Regions from separate parts of the Priestia sp. RMT2NF4 genome, predicted to be linked through region 2. Evidence: riboswitches for the same ligand, from Rfam matches in the RefSeq annotation. Region 2 holds a riboswitch; the other holds the start of a gene.
The links. Region 2 has a riboswitch for glycine ahead of gcvT (glycine cleavage system aminomethyltransferase GcvT). Riboswitches for the same ligand answer to the same signal wherever they lie in the genome.
Positions count from the first base shown of each region.

Region 1: it holds a riboswitch for glycine, as region 2 does, so the genes downstream of both, ACMX9J_RS25010 (amino acid permease) here and gcvT (glycine cleavage system aminomethyltransferase GcvT) in region 2, are expected to answer to the same signal.

Region 1 covers NZ_JBLQZO010000010.1:22,767-30,771, reverse strand. The annotation lists gene ACMX9J_RS25030 (fumarate hydratase) at 1-151, shown strand, start outside; gene pdaA (delta-lactam-biosynthetic de-N-acetylase) at 246-1,055, shown strand; gene rlmD (23S rRNA (uracil(1939)-C(5))-methyltransferase RlmD) at 1,218-2,603, shown strand; gene ACMX9J_RS25015 (FAD-binding oxidoreductase) at 2,906-4,255, shown strand; glycine riboswitch at 4,455-4,535, shown strand; gene ACMX9J_RS25010 (amino acid permease) at 4,695-6,038, shown strand; gene ACMX9J_RS25005 (PAS domain-containing sensor histidine kinase) at 6,318-8,005, shown strand, end outside.
Region 2 covers NZ_JBLQZO010000002.1:824,014-832,018, forward strand. The annotation lists gene gcvPB (aminomethyl-transferring glycine dehydrogenase subunit GcvPB) at 1-1,087, opposite strand, end outside; gene gcvPA (aminomethyl-transferring glycine dehydrogenase subunit GcvPA) at 1,080-2,426, opposite strand; gene gcvT (glycine cleavage system aminomethyltransferase GcvT) at 2,447-3,547, opposite strand; glycine riboswitch at 3,760-3,852, opposite strand; gene ACMX9J_RS13420 (DEAD/DEAH box helicase) at 4,033-5,706, shown strand; gene ACMX9J_RS13425 (YqhG family protein) at 5,693-6,517, shown strand; gene ACMX9J_RS13430 (YqzE family protein) at 6,541-6,726, opposite strand; gene comGG (competence type IV pilus minor pilin ComGG) at 6,770-7,144, opposite strand; gene comGF (competence type IV pilus minor pilin ComGF) at 7,134-7,571, opposite strand; gene ACMX9J_RS13445 (type II secretion system protein) at 7,568-7,906, opposite strand; gene comGD (competence type IV pilus minor pilin ComGD) at 7,890-8,005, opposite strand, start outside.

The DNA.
Region 1 (8,005 bases), on a different contig from region 2:
GTTCGGTATTCCTGAAGCAATGTGGCATCTAAAAGTAGAAGGCTTTACAGCTGTAGTGACGATGGATTCACACGGAAACAGCTTGCATGCAGATGTAGACAAGTCTTCATTTGAAAAGCTTGAGCAATTTAAAGAACCGGTATTTAAATAAACATACGTCGGGAACGTATGGTAAAAAGTAACGTTCATGAACGAGAAAATTGAGTGGATACTAAGCGTAAAATGACTTCCGAAAGGAGCTTCTTATGCGCCGGTTCACCTTTTTTCTCGTTTTTTTATTCGTGATGTCAACAGGCATAGCATCTGTTGAAGCACAAATGTATCGAAACACTCCGATCAGCTGGGGATTTCAAAAAAGTAAAAATCACAAGCCTGCATCCGCAGGTACAGCTTATGAACACATTCTTGCTAAGTATGATGCGTTTTACCTCGGCGATACAACTAAAAAAAATATTTATTTAACGTTTGATAACGGTTATGAAAATGGCTATACACCGCAGGTATTAGACGTGCTCAAAAAAAGAAAGGTTCCTGCGACGTTTTTTGTAACAGGACACTATTTAAAAGAAGAGCCTAAGCTAATTAAGCGAATGGTAAAAGAAGGGCATATTGTCGGCAATCATTCATGGCATCACCCTGACTTAACTCAAGTGGATGATGCACGTTTTAAAGAAGAGCTGCAAAAAGTAAAAGATGAATACAAGAATATTACCGGTCGTGATGAAATGAAGTATCTCCGCTCACCTAGAGGTGTATTTAGCGAACGAACGCTAGCTCTTTCAAAGCAAGAAGGCTATACGAACGTATTTTGGTCACTAGCATTCGTTGACTGGAAAGTGAATGAACAAAAAGGCTGGCGCTACTCATACGACAATATGATGACTCAAATACATCCAGGTGCGATCATGCTTCTGCATACCGTTTCAAAGGATAACGCAGATGCGTTAGATCAAGCGATTGTGGATTTAAAAAAGCAGGGCTATACGTTTAAAAGCATTGATGATTTAATGAACGAACGCAAACAAATGAAGAAAAGTCCTTCTAAAACGAAATAAAGATAAAAACCGACGGGAATATTTCTTCTGTCGGTTTTTTGCTGTTGAAGTGTTATAATATGCGTTGATGTCTTTTTTAAAGCGATACGGTCCAATAAGTTTTAAGCAGCTAAAGACCGTTAATAACTATATAAAGAATTTAAACTAATCGGAGTTGGTCTCATGAATAAACCCAAAACTGAAATGAAAGTTCAAAAAGGACAAACGTTTCCGTTGACGATAAAAAGACTCGGTATTAATGGAGAAGGCGTAGGCTATTTTAAGCGCCAAGTCGTCTTTGTACCGGGAGCATTACCGAATGAAGAAGTGGTTGTAGAAGCAACAAATGTTCAGCATAAGTTTGCCGAAGGGAAAATCAAGCGAATTCGCAAAAAATCTCCTCATCGCGTAGAAGCACCCTGTCCGATTTACGACCAGTGCGGAGGCTGCCAGCTTCAGCACTTATCTTATGAAGGTCAGCTAGAATCCAAGCGGGATATTGTTCTGCAAGCGTTCGAACGTCACAGTTCATTAAAAAAAGTAGAGGAAAAAACTCGCCAAACGATTGGTATGGAAGATCCGTGGCGCTACCGTAATAAATCTCAGTTTCAAGTCGGCGTGGACAAACAAAAAGTCATTGCTGGTTTGTATGGACTGAATTCTCACCGCTTGATTGATATTGAAAACTGTCCCATTCAGCATAAAGCTACAAATCACGTGACAAAAGAAATAAAACGAATTTTACAAGACCTTCAAATTCCTATCTACAATGAGCGTAAACGCCGTGGAATTGTGCGTACCATTGTATCTCGAGTAGGGTTTGAAACGGGTGAAGTTCAAATTGTCTTGATTACGGCTAAAAAAGAAATTCCGAAAAAAGAGCTGCTGATGAAAGAAATTCAGCGCCGCCTACCGGAAGTGAAATCACTCGTACAAAACGTAAACGGTCAAAAAACATCGCTTATTTTTGGAGACGAAACGTTTACACTTGCTGGAAAGTCGGTGATTCAAGAAACGTTAGGTGATATCTCATTCGAACTTTCAGCGCGTGCATTTTTCCAACTGAATCCTCTCCAAACGGTGAAGCTATATGAAGAAGTAAAAAAAGCAGCTGCGCTAACAGGCAGTGAAAAAATCGTAGATGCTTACTGCGGAGTAGGGACAATTGGCTTATGGCTTGCTAAAGATGCCAAAGAAATTCGCGGAATGGACACGATTGAAGAATCCATTGTAGACGCGCGAAAAAATGCCAAAGATCATGGATTTGAGCATGCCACGTACGTAACAGGTCCGGCTGAAAAATGGATGCCGCAGTGGGTAAAAGAAGGCTGGAAGCCAGACGTTATCGTCGTTGACCCGCCGCGAACAGGCTGTGATGACAAGCTTCTAAAAACAATTTTACAAGTAAAGCCAAAGAAAGTGGTTTACGTATCTTGTAATCCATCCACATTAGCCAAAGATGTGCAGCAGCTGTCGAAGGCTTATAACGTTGATTACATTCAGCCTGTTGATATGTTCCCTCATACAGCGCACGTGGAGAATGTGGTGAGTTTGACGTTAAAGAAATAAATAGATGAAGAGTAAAGGGCAGATTTGGTTCTGCTCTTTTTTTATTTGAATTGGACTCTTGTTGGAAGAAAAAATATTCTAATATATCTAATTTGAATTATTGGAAAGTTAGGTTTTAGAAAGCATTGGAGCACCGAAAAGAAGTTTTATTAGTACTTATATTTCAGTAAATGAACTGAAATTTCATTTTTTATAGAGATGATAAACGCCAATCTAGTCTTGAAAACCCACACCCTCAACCACTCCAAGAATACTATAGTAATAAAACTGATAAAAAGTATATACAGAGGGGCAGAGGTCAAATGGACTCAATGTTTTTGAAAGGGCTTACGGGTAAAGTGGTAACGCCGAAAGACCCCATTTATGAGGAAGCTCGTCAGGAGTGGAATCGTGCTATTGATAAATTTCCGCTTGTGATTGTGTACTGTGAAAAAAAGCAGGATGTTGTAAATGCAATTCAATGGGCGCGCAAGCATCGTGTAGACATTCGCATTCGATCTGGCGGTCATCATTATGAAGGGTATTCTACGGGTGACTGTGTATTAGTCATTGATATCAGTCGGTTAAACGGGTTGAAATTGGATAGGAAACGGAACATCTTAAAGATGGAGGGAGGAGCAAAGAATACGGAAGTGTATGATTTTATCGGTTCGAACGGATATGTGTTTCCAGGAGGAACGTGTCCGACTGTTGGGGTGTCTGGCTTTACGCTCGGAGGAGGCTGGGGGCTTTCGAGCAGACTTTACGGATTAGGCTGTGACAGCTTGATAGAGCTAGAGTTGGTCAATTATGAAGGAAAGATTATTAAAGCAAACCAATCGTGTAACGCGGATCTTTTTTGGGCATGCCGAGGTTCTGGTGGCGGTAATTTTGGCGTTGTGGCAAGCATGACGTTTCAGCTTCCAAAACCGACGAACAGCTCTGTGACGCTTGTTCGCTTCTTTTATGTAGGTACTACAAGAGAAAAACAGGTACAAGTGATGAATATATGGCAAAGCTGGCTGCCTGAATTGGACAAACGTATGACGCTAGTTGCCAGTTTTTATAATGCAGAAGGAGAAGGATTGGGCATATTTGCGAACGGCTTCTTTTACGGATCTCCAGAAAGAGCTCGAAAGATCTTGCAGCCTTTTGCAGAGGTGGAGGGGTTCCGAGTCGAGCTAGAGTCATTATCTTTTCTTGAAGCGGTACAAAAGATAGAAGCAACCTATCCTCCGTCTGAAAAATTTAAGTCAACGGGAAGATTTGTGCAAAGAAGTTATTCAGTTGGCGAGCTTGAAAATCTTGCAGATCTCATACAGCGTCCAGCAGAAGGTTCCGTTTACGCCGCGATTTCTTTTTATGCACTAGGAGGAGAAATTCGCAGTGTTGGTAACAGAGAAACGGCCTTCTTTTACAGAAACGCTAGATATATCCTGGGCTTTCAATCTGTATGGACAGACGATGCGTTTGCACGAGCAAACAGAGAGTGGCTGTATAAGCGATTTCAATATATTAAACGTATTACGAAAGGCTCCTATGTGAATTTCCCTATCAGCAACCTTAGAAACTACGAGTATGAGTATTTTGGAGACAACGCAGAGAGATTAGAAAGAGTAAATAAAAAGTACGATCCATTTAACGTATTTAGGTTTCCGCAGGGACTCAGGTAGCATGTAGAAAAGGATACTAAGTTGACGATTGAACCTGTTTCATTACCTTCTTTCGAAGAAGGTAAATAAATGAAAGTCATCTTTCTTGTTGACAAAGCATCCAACTGGTATTAGAATAAACAACTATTCGACAGTCATTATCTTAATCGAAAAATTTAATACGTAGAAAGCTATGATTGCTATGGATCACACTATAGCAGGAGCAGCTTCTGGAGAGATCGCGATAGTTTCGCGACGCCGAAGGGTTCACAATCTCAGGCAAAAGGACAGAAGAGTACCGGATATTTATTTGGTATGTTACTAATTGGTAGCATGTACCATAATATTTGTTATTCTTATGACCATGAGATTGGAGCGCATCCAATCTCTTTTTTTATTGGACTTTATTTTGTAGTCCGCACGATCGCATCAAAGGTTTTATTGTTAGGAGGAGTTAGAGTTGGAACAACGAGAATTAAAGAGGGATTTATCCAATCGTCATGTTCAGCTAATCGCGATTGGAGGAACCATTGGGACGGGATTATTTTTAGGTTCTGGTAAAGCCATACAGCTTGCAGGTCCCTCTATCATCTTTGCTTATTTAATTGTGGGTATTGCGCTTTTCTTTGTGATGAGAGCGCTAGGAGAACTACTGCTGTCTAAAGCAGGTTATCAATCGTTAACAGATATTGCTGAAGAGTATCTTGGACCATGGGCTTCATTTGTCACAGGGTGGACGTACTGGTTTTGCTGGATCATGACAGCTATGGCTGATGTGATTGCCGTTGGCGTATATGTGAAATATTGGTTCAATATTCCTCAGTGGATTCCTGCACTTATTTGTGTAATCATTTTATTAGGACTTAACTTATTAACCGTAAAATTATTTGGAGAATTAGAGTTTTGGTTTGCTTTAATAAAGGTTATTACGATTCTTGCGTTAATTGTTATTGGCGTTATTTTACTGGTAATCGGATTTAAAACAGATGCAGGATCCGTTACGGTTCAAAATCTTTGGAATCATGGAGGACTGTTTCCAAACGGTGTTTCAGGTTTCTTACTTTCATTCCAAATGGTTATTTTCGCATACGTCGGGGTTGAATTGGTAGGGGTATCGGCAGCGGAAACATCAAATCCCCAAAAAAATATTCCATCGGCCATTAATAAAATTCCGCTGCGAATCTTATTTTTCTATGTTGGAGCGCTTATCGTCCTTTTATTTATTAACCCGTGGATGGAATTGAATGCAGCAGAAAGCCCATTTGTTAAAACCTTTAGTTTAGTCGGAATTCCGCTTGCTGCTGGAATTATTAATTTTGTTGTATTAACTTCAGCCGCTTCTGCTTGTAATAGCGGAATGTTTTCAACAAGCCGTATCTTATATAACTTAAGTAAAAATGACCAAGGGCCATCTACGTTTGCAAAACTGAACAAAAACCACGTACCAAGCAACGGATTGTTTGTATCTACGCTGGTTATCTCGGCGGGAGCTTTGTTAAGCAAACTGATACCAGATCAAGCTTTTGGCATCGTAACAACCATCAGCGCTATTTGTTTCATTTGGGTGTGGAGTATCATTTTGATTTGCCATCTAAGATATAAAAAAACGCGTCCACAGCTGCATGCAGCATCAACATTCAAAGCACCGTTAACACCATTTATAAACTATGTTGTGCTAGCGTTGTTTGCAGTGATTCTTATTATTATGCTGTTTTCTGATGCGACGCGCCCAGCCTTATTGTTGACACCCGTTTGGTTTATTCTCTTATTTGGTTTTTACGGGGCTAGAAGGAAGAAGAAATAGTAAATGGGTGACCTCATCATTTCGTGATGGGGTCTTTTTATTGGAAGATAAATAATTGATTTCTACTGTATGAAGAAAATGCAGTAAGCAAAGTTTATATAAGAACCCTAAAAAAGTTTTAGCAGAAAATACAGTGAAAAAGCTCATAGTTTTCTGATAGTAATGTAGAACCAAATGCTTTTCTTCTATGTCTAAAGGTGGAATTCTATCATTTACATGGAAAAGTTTTCATTTTGCAGTACAATGGAGGTAGACTTCATTGAATTAAGGTGAACAAACATGAAATGGTTTAAATCTCATACGTTTTGGAAAATCTTCACGATTAATGTGCTTCTTATTTGTACCGTACTGACGCTAATGTTTATAGTTTCAAGAGTGATGCTGCCTAATATTTCTCAAGATCAATATCGACAGGTAACTGATAAAACCGTCAAGAGAATGAAAGAGCAAATTAACATCGTTATTAAAGATATTTGGAGCTTGGGCGACGAGGTACAGCAAGATCCTATTTTTTTATCAGATGATGAACAAGAGATAGACAAAGAACTGCAGAAAATAGTTAATATTTCACCGTATATCGATAGCGGAACCATTTTTAATACAAAAGGGTATGTGGAGCATTATTACCCAGATGATTTAAAGAGTATGAAGCACGTGAACTTAAGTAAAAGAAAATATTTTCAAGAAGCGCTGCGAACTAAAAAAATATATTTAAGCGATGTCGTTTCAGCAGACACAAAGCATTACATTGTGGTGATGGCAATTCCTATTTTGGATGAGCAGCAAAATGTAAAAAAAGTTATAAATTTAGCGCTGCGCATTGAAGAAAATAAAAGCTTTCAATCCATTTTTCAAACGTTCGATATAGGAGAGAACGGCTATACGTTTATTGTAGACCGCAATGGTAGAATTATTTCACACCCTGAGAAACAGAGAATCGGTGAAAATGCCAGGGAAAATGAAATCGTTCAGGAAACGATGAATCATAAATCAGGATATCAGCGCGTTGTGAACACCGAAGGTAAGTACTTCTTTGCGTCATTTGAATATATTCCTGTTTTGGATTGGGGAATTGTCGCTGAATTACCCGTTGAAGAAATTTACAGGCCTTATGAAACGTTTGAAAAAACGCTTTGGACCGTTTCAGGTATTACAATTTTACTGCTTTCTTTTTTTACTGCGTTATATGCAAGGCAAATTGTGAATCCTATTCGTAAACTATATGAATTGGCGGGACAAGTAGCGCGCGGGAATTTTAATCAAAAAATTCCGGAACGAGAAATTGAGCGGGGGGAAATCGGTACTTTATCTAAACAGTTTAATGAAATGATTAGCTATATACGCCATTCTAAAGCAAATTTACAGCAAAAAGAAAATCAGCTGCAGGAACAAAAAACGTTTTTAAGACAAGTCATTGACATTAATCCAAGCTATATTTATGCCATTAATCAAAAAAGGGAGTTCATTCTTGTTAATGAATCTTTTGCGATGCTGCTAGGTGAAAAATCTGATGACTTGATTGGACAACCAATTGATAAATATCAATTCAACCTTCAATCAGATCTTTTATATAAAGGGACGTTTTCAAACTGTACGCAAAAAGGGATGGTATTAGAAGAACAGTTTAAAGATTCGAAAGGAAACCGGCGCTGGGTCGAAACAGCAAAACTTCCTATTATGAATGAAAAACAGGAAGTGATTCAAATGCTGTGCGTATCGACAGATATTACGGAGCGTAAAAAAGCAGAAGAGAAGCTTAGAACTTCTGAGAAGCTTGCCGTTGTAGGAGAACTTGCAGCTGGAGTTGCTCACGAGATCAAAAATCCTTTGACTTCTTTAAAAGGTTTTGTTCACTTATTAAAAGAACAAAATCCCAAAGATGCTTTGTATATAGATATCATGGAAACTGAATTAGAACGAATGAATGGAATCGTAGAAGAATTTTTGATGTTAGGAAAACCTCAGGT
Region 2 (8,005 bases):
TATAGTTGGCATTTAGCACAGCGTTTTCCGTTACGGCTTTTAAGCCGTCTGGACCCATTGAACGAATATACGTATAAGCTCGAACGTTGATACCGAAGTTGCCGTAAAACGGCTTTACGCGTCCAATTGACTGAGGACGGTTATAGTCAAAGTGATAGCCTTGTTCTGTTTTCACAAGCACTGGTTTAGGCAGATACGGAATTAAATCTGCTTTTACCCCTACCGGACCAGAACCAGGACCGCCGCCTCCATGAGGACCTGTAAAGGTTTTATGAAGATTTAAATGAACAACGTCAAACCCCATATCTCCAGGACGAGCTTTGCTTAATACTGCGTTTAAATTTGCACCATCATAATAAAGTTTTCCACCTGCTGCGTGAACAATTTCAGCCATTTCTAAAATATCTTCTTCAAATAACCCTAGGGTATTTGGGTTTGTTAACATTAAAGCGGCTGTATCTTCTCCCACTACGCGGCGTAAATCCTCTAAGTCCACTAAACCATGTTCATTTGATTTTACCGTTACCGTTTCAAATCCCGCAACTGTTGCCGAAGCAGGGTTCGTTCCGTGAGCTGAGTCTGGAACAATGACTTTTGTTCGCTGCGTCTCACCATTTGCTTCATGATAGGCACGAATCATCATAAGCCCGGTCCACTCGCCATGAGCACCCGCTGCTGGCTGAAGTGTTACTTCATCCATTCCCGTAATTTCTGTTAAATGCTCTTGTAAATCATATAAAAGTTCGAGAGCACCTTGAACCGTTTGCTCATCTTGAAGCGGATGAATATGCGCTAACCCAGCAATGCGTGCTGCTTGTTCATTCACTTTTGGATTATATTTCATCGTACATGAACCAAGCGGATAAAACCCTGAGTCCACTCCGTGATTTCGTTTTGAAAGCGCGGTGTAATGACGCATAATATCGAGTTCTGATACTTCAGGAAGCTCAGGAGCTTCGGTACGGACATACGCTTTTCCAAGCAGCTCTTCAGCATTTACTTGCGGAACATCTAACTCCGGCAATGAATAGCCGATTCGCCCTTCTTTACTGCTTTCAAAAATAAGTGATTGATTTTGATTAAGCATGAAGATCCCCCAATTCATTTACAAGTTGGTCAATTTCCTCTTTTGTACGGAGTTCTGTAAAAGCAAGCAGCATGTGATTTTCAAGCGCTTGGTTATCACGGCTAAGATCATAACCGCCAATTATTTTTGATGCTAATAAATGATTGTTTGCTTCTGTTACCGAAACAGGAAGCTTCACGACTAGTTCGTTAAAAAACGGTCCTTCAAATGCTACATTTACCCCTTTTGCCTTTAACGCTTCATATGCATAATGCGTTTTTGATAAGTTTTGCAGCGCCATTTCTTTTACACCTTGCTTGCCTAAAGCTGTCATTGCAACTGATGCTGCTAAAGCATTTAACGCTTGATTTGAACAAATGTTAGACGTCGCTTTATCGCGGCGTATATGCTGCTCACGCGCTTGAAGGGTTAAAACAAACCCTCGCTTACCGTTTTCATCGACCGTTTGCCCTACTAATCGTCCTGGAATTTTTCGCATAAGCTTAGACGTAGTTGCAAAGTATCCGCAGTGCGGGCCTCCAAATTGACTTGGAATACCAAATGGCTGTGCATCTCCAATGACAATATCAGCTCCAAATTCTCCAGGAGGCGTAAGTAAACCTAATGATAAAGGATTGCTTGAAACCACAAACATACATTTTTCTTGATGAGTAATTTCTTCAATTTCTTTTAACGGCTCGATTTGTCCGTAGAAATTTGGATACTGGACAATAACAGCTGCCACGTCACTTCCCATCTCTTTTTCTAATGCAATCATATCTGTTACGCCGTCTGCTGCAGGGATTTCTACCACTTCAATATATTGACCCTTCGCATACGTTTTTAACACATCTTTTGACTCAGGGTGAACGGCCGCAGAGACAAGTACTTTTTTCTTTTTCGTTTGACCCGCACTGAGCATAGCGGCTTCTGCTAAAGCAGTTCCTCCGTCATACATAGAAGAATTGGCCACGTCCATCCCCGTTAACTCACAAATCATTGTTTGAAATTCAAAGATGGCCTGAAGTTCTCCTTGAGAAATTTCTGGCTGATACGGAGTATAGGCAGTATAAAATTCCGAACGAGAAATAACATGGTCAACAATAACCGGCATGTAATGATCGTAAACTCCCGCTCCTAAAAAAGAAGAATATTCTTTCAAATGAGCATTTTTTGCAGCCATATTATTTAATTCTTTTAACAGCTGAGGCTCTGAAGCCGCTTTTTTAATATTGTATTCTCCTTGAAAACGAACGCGCTGCGGAATATCTGAAAATAAATCATCAACGGATGAAACACCAATTGCTGCTAACATTTGCTGCTGATCTTGTTCTGTCATTGGTAAATAGCGATGTAACATGTTAAATTCCTCCCCAAAGCTTACTTTGAACGTTTATAAAAAGGTGTTGAAACCACTTTTGCTTTTAAGCGTTTTTTCCGAACCTGCACTTCCACTTCTTGACCAAGCTCTGTATACTCTGCTGATAATAGCGCTAAACCGATGTTTTTCTTTAATGTCGGTGACTGTGTACCTGTTGTCACAAATCCAATTTGTTCTTCATCTGCAAATACTTCGTAACCGTGTCTTGGTATACCTTTATCAATCATTTCAATTCCTACCAGCTTACGAGGTGCCCCGCTTTCACGCTGTTCTTTTAACACTTCTTTTCCAATAAAGCTGTCTTTGTTCGTTTTTACTGCAAATCCAATTCGAGCTTCAATTGGCGTAATATCTTTTGAAAGCTCTTGGCCATATAAAGCCAAAGTAGCTTCAAAACGAAGCGTATCGCGAGCGCCTAGTCCGCAAGGCAACACACCGTCCTCACTTCCTGCTTCTAAAATAGCCGTCCACAAGTGAGAGGCGTCAGCTGAAGAACAATAAATTTCAAAACCATCTTCTCCGGTATATCCAGTACGTGAAACGAGAGCTTTTACATTCGCTACTTCTACATCATCAGCAAATGTAAATGGCTTTAATGAAGCTAAATTTTTATTCGTTAACGTTTGTAAAACTTTTTCTGCTAAAGGACCTTGTAATGCTAGCTGCGCAGTTTCATCAGATTGATTAACGAGCGTTACATCTCCTTGTTTGTGAGACACAAGCCACTCATAGTCTTTTTGAATATTAGCAGCGTTTACGACCAGCAAATACTCTTGATCTGCTTTTTTGTAAATCAGCAAATCATCTACCGTGCCTCCGTCTTCATAACACATAGCCGTATACTGCGCTTTTCCATCTACAAGGGTAGAAACGTCATTTGTCATCGTATGCTGAAGAAAAGCTAAGCTATCAGCTCCTGTCACAAGAATTTCTCCCATATGAGAGACATCAAAAAGACCTGCCTTTGTACGTACAGCTTCATGCTCTTCTTTAATAGAAGAAAATTGAACGGGAAGAGCCCATCCTCCAAAATCAATTGTTTTGGCACCATATCTTTGATAGGTATCATAAAGCGGCGTTTTGTGTAATTCTGTTGTCATATTTATGTCCTCCTCTTTTTCACGTGAAACTTTTCATAACGGGGAGTTTTCAAATAGTGTGGGGATCACTATGTATCCAAGCAAAAAAGGACAGAAAACCCCCTACTGTATTTAGTAGGAAGTCTCTGTCCTTTTCACCTGAAAGTTTACCTATAAACGAATAGGTTTGCCTCGTGGGTGGTCTATAAACGCATAGACACTCTCCAGAGCTGCGTCAAACAAGAGTCTTTTTGCCTGAGAGATTCACAATTTTATTGCTTGCTCCTTCGGCGCTACATTCAAGTAGTCTCTCCCCGTGTCGTCATTCGCTTCTATAAAGTTGGTAAAGTTGGGCATACTACTGAAAGATGTATCTATCTCTATTCACACAATCATTTGTAAAGTGCTAATCTATTTTCTTTTTCAAATTTTCTAAATATATTTTTATCCTACCTGATTCTTATCATTTGTTCAATAAAAATTTTTTACAAAGGAGCATTTTTATCATGAAAGTGAAATTAAACATCGATGAAACATGGGAAGCAGCCTTCTCAACTAAATTGGAGCAAGACGGCCCTTGGTCTGCATGGGATTTGTATAAACTTGCCTATGAAATAGAAGACCAAACGCTTATCTCAGAATTTGAAGGACTACAAAGCCCAAAACATCTAGCCGATTTAACGCCGCTTCCTCATCAGCTCGAAGTAGCCAAACAAGTAGTCGAAACAATGAATGGGAAAGCCATTTTAGCAGATGAAGTAGGACTAGGGAAAACGATTGAAGCAGGGTTAATTTTGAAGGAATATATGATTCGCGGGCTTGTTAAAAAAGTTCTCATTTTAGTTCCAGCTTCGCTTGTTTCACAGTGGGCTATGGAATTGAATCAAAAATTTTATATTCCCGCGGTCCCTCAAAGAAAATCATATGTGTGGGATCAGTGTGACATCGTTGTATCTTCAATTGATACAGCAAAACGTTCCCCTCATCGAGAAATTGTGCTAGAACAAGACTACGACCTCATCATCATTGATGAAGCTCATAAACTTAAAAACAACAAAACAAAAAACTATGAATTTGTTCAAAGCCTGAAAAAGAAATTTTGTCTGTTGCTAACCGCAACACCGATTCAAAATCGAATTGAAGAAATTTTCAACTTAGTCTCTCTTTTAAAGCCTGGCCATCTCGGCAATAAAGACTATTTCGAAGAGTTATTTTCTGCTAAAAAACGCTCTTTGCAAAACGATGAGCACTTAAAAGAGCTTGTTAACAAAGTTATGATTCGAAATCGCCGCCATGATACTGGTATCGAATGGACGAAGCGAATTGTTCAAACCATTCCTGTTGAATTTTCACCGAAAGAACGCGAGCTATACGATGCGATTACGTCTTTTAAAGGAAACGGACTGCACCCTTCAAGTGCTTTTTCAATTTTAACCCTGCAGCGAGAGGCCTGCAGCAGCCGTGAAGCGGTGTATATGACATTAAAAAACATGCTGGAACGTCAGGAAGATCAAAACAGCGCATTAACGGAACATATGATTACTCCGTTAATGCAACTACTTCAGCAAGTGCCGCAAAATGCAAAAGCAGAAAAAGTTCTGGAGCTCGTTCAAAAAATTGATGACAAAGTTATTATTTTCACTGAGTACAGAGCAACTCAACTGTACTTACAGTGGTATTTAAAACAGCATGGAATTACCTCTGTACCGTTTAGAGGAGGATTTAAGCGAGGTAAAAAAGACTGGATGAAGCAGCTTTTTGAAAGCCACGCGCAAGTATTTATTGCCACTGAAGCGGGCGGAGAAGGAATCAACCTTCAGTTTTGTCATCATATTATTAACTATGATCTACCGTGGAATCCAATGCGTCTAGAACAGCGAATTGGAAGGGTACATCGTTTAGGTCAAAAACATGATGTTCACATTTACAATTTAGCGATTCAACATACGGTCGAAGAACATATTTTAAAATTGTTATACGAAAAAATAAACCTTTTTGAACGAGTTGTTGGAGAGTTAGATGATATTTTAACAAAGCTTGATTTAAAAAATATCGAAGAGCATATTCAAGATATTTTATTTCATTCACGGAGTGAAGGAGAAATAAAAATCAAAATGGAGAACTTGACGTCTATTATTCAATACGAAGACAGCGAGGAGGATCAGCATGCAGCAAACTGATATTCATCAATTTTTAAAGCGTTACTTTCTAGCTAATAATTGTTCTATTGTCACAGAAACACCATCTTATCTAACGGTTCAATTAACAATCGAACTTGACAAAGAGTTGATGAATCGTCCATTTTATTGGCATTATGTTGAAAAGACAGGCGGAGAAGCAAATCCTGCTTCACTCACTTTCATTACAGACCCCGCGTTTGAAGACGATTCTGTTCAAGGAGAACGAATTCATTTTGGCTCACCTAGGCTGCATCAAATTTTCGCTTCTACTCAAAAGCTAGGCGGGTTTATTCATCTGTATGAACAAGTTTCATCAGCTCAGCCAACAAATCAGCCTTTACACCCTTGGCTTGCGTTAAATATTAAAGTCTCATACAAATGCGACCGTAAAAAGGATGAGCTCTTGTCGCTTGGCATTAATTTAATTAACGGACAAATCGTTGAATCATTTCATGAATCAATCATTAATCAAAATTTATCATCTAAAATCTCGGACTATTGCTTTACTCTTTCACCTTTTATTAAGCCGAAAAGTGCGATTGCACGACTCACATCATACGTGACTGACTACGTTAAAACTCAACCGACTGAATGGGCAGAAAAAGCGCAGGAAAGATGGTACGAAGACTTAGCGCTTCTTGATCATTTTTACGAAACAGCAGAAGAGCTGCCAGAAATATATATGACCGAAAAAACAGCGCTTCAAGAGCTGTACGAGCCGACCATCTTATTTAAGTTTATAAACGGTGGCTTATTTTACATATCGCCCGAAACGATGTCACGTCAATTTAATAAAACACAAGCCGGTTAAAAAAAGATGAGCATATGATATGCTCATCTTTCTTTTTTCTTTCGGTACCACAGCATAAACGACAGCGGAATCATTCCAAACCATCTGTTCGCAAAAGGTGCTCGCTCTTCTTTTTTTTGAATCTTTTTCGTTTTCCTCTCTTCTTTTGGCTGATCCATATATTGTACAAATTGCTGAGTCATATATTTTACATAATCATTCGTTTTCATATAATCATCTCCTCAGCACTATTATATCCGGAGAGAAAGAGACTTAATCCGTCCACTTCACAATGTGCTGGTCCTTTTTTTGAATATATGCGGTTTCTGTCAATGCTCTTCCTTGCAGTGTTTGACACTTTATTTTTAGGATAATCATCTGTTCATCTTCACTTACTACGTCGTATGAAACCGTACCCGTTTCTAACACTAAGGGTGCAGATGGAGATTTATTATGTTCTTTTATTTCTTTTTTTACATGTACAACCGCGTTTTCTAAAAGATGCTGCAGACGATTTTTCTGCTCTACTTCTTGATAAAATGAACTTTTCGTCACAAAATAAGTAGTTTGCTGAGCTACTAACAGAAGAAAAAGCGCACAAAATGCCAACACAACCGGGAGAATAAACCCTTGCTCATTATGTTTCATAAGCAAGCATCAAAAACGTCGTAATGGTTTCTTCTCTAACTTTGTTAACACCGTCTGTTGAACGAATCAGCAGCCTTTCTTTTTGCTGTTCATACATGATATTCTTAATATGCTGCAGCACAACTTCATGACCGCTTTCATCCACTCGTCTTCTTATCTTGTCTTCGTATCGTTCATAAGTGATGATCTGATTATTTTCCATTTTCAACGTAAGCGTAGTCGCATGAATTCTCACTTCTTTTGCTTCTCGATATTCCATAGCAAGTTGATTCACAAAAATTTCCCACTCCATTTCATTCATACTAAAGTCTGGATTATATGTTTGCTTAGCTAGCGGAATGATAATGGGGAAAAATGAAACAATGATCAAAAAAAGAGCAAAACTGACTAACATCTCTACAAGCGTAAAGCCTTTTTCACTTTTCACTTCAACATCACATCACACTTCTTTTTCATTTTATCAGCGGAATCTGTCCATTCTACACAAAGCTTTTGAGCACTTTCTCCGTTCCACTTCAGATAAAACACAACGTTTTCTTTTACGATTTTTTCTCGCCGTTTATATCCTGTTTCATATTTATATTTCAATAGTTCTTCGTGTAAGATAGCATCAGCTTGATACGAAACATATTGCTTCTTTTCTTCTTCCTTCATCTGAACATACAAAGGAATAATTGTACCGGTTAGGAGTAAAAGCATGCTAAATGAAACAAGCATTTCTAACAAGGTATAGCCCTGCTGACCCTTACATCTTGTCCACATAAAAACGCCCTCTACCTATTTGAAAAGTAACTTTGTATTTAAACTTTTGACTGCTGATAAAAATGGTCTTTGCTTGAGAAATATTGCCATTTTTGTTGT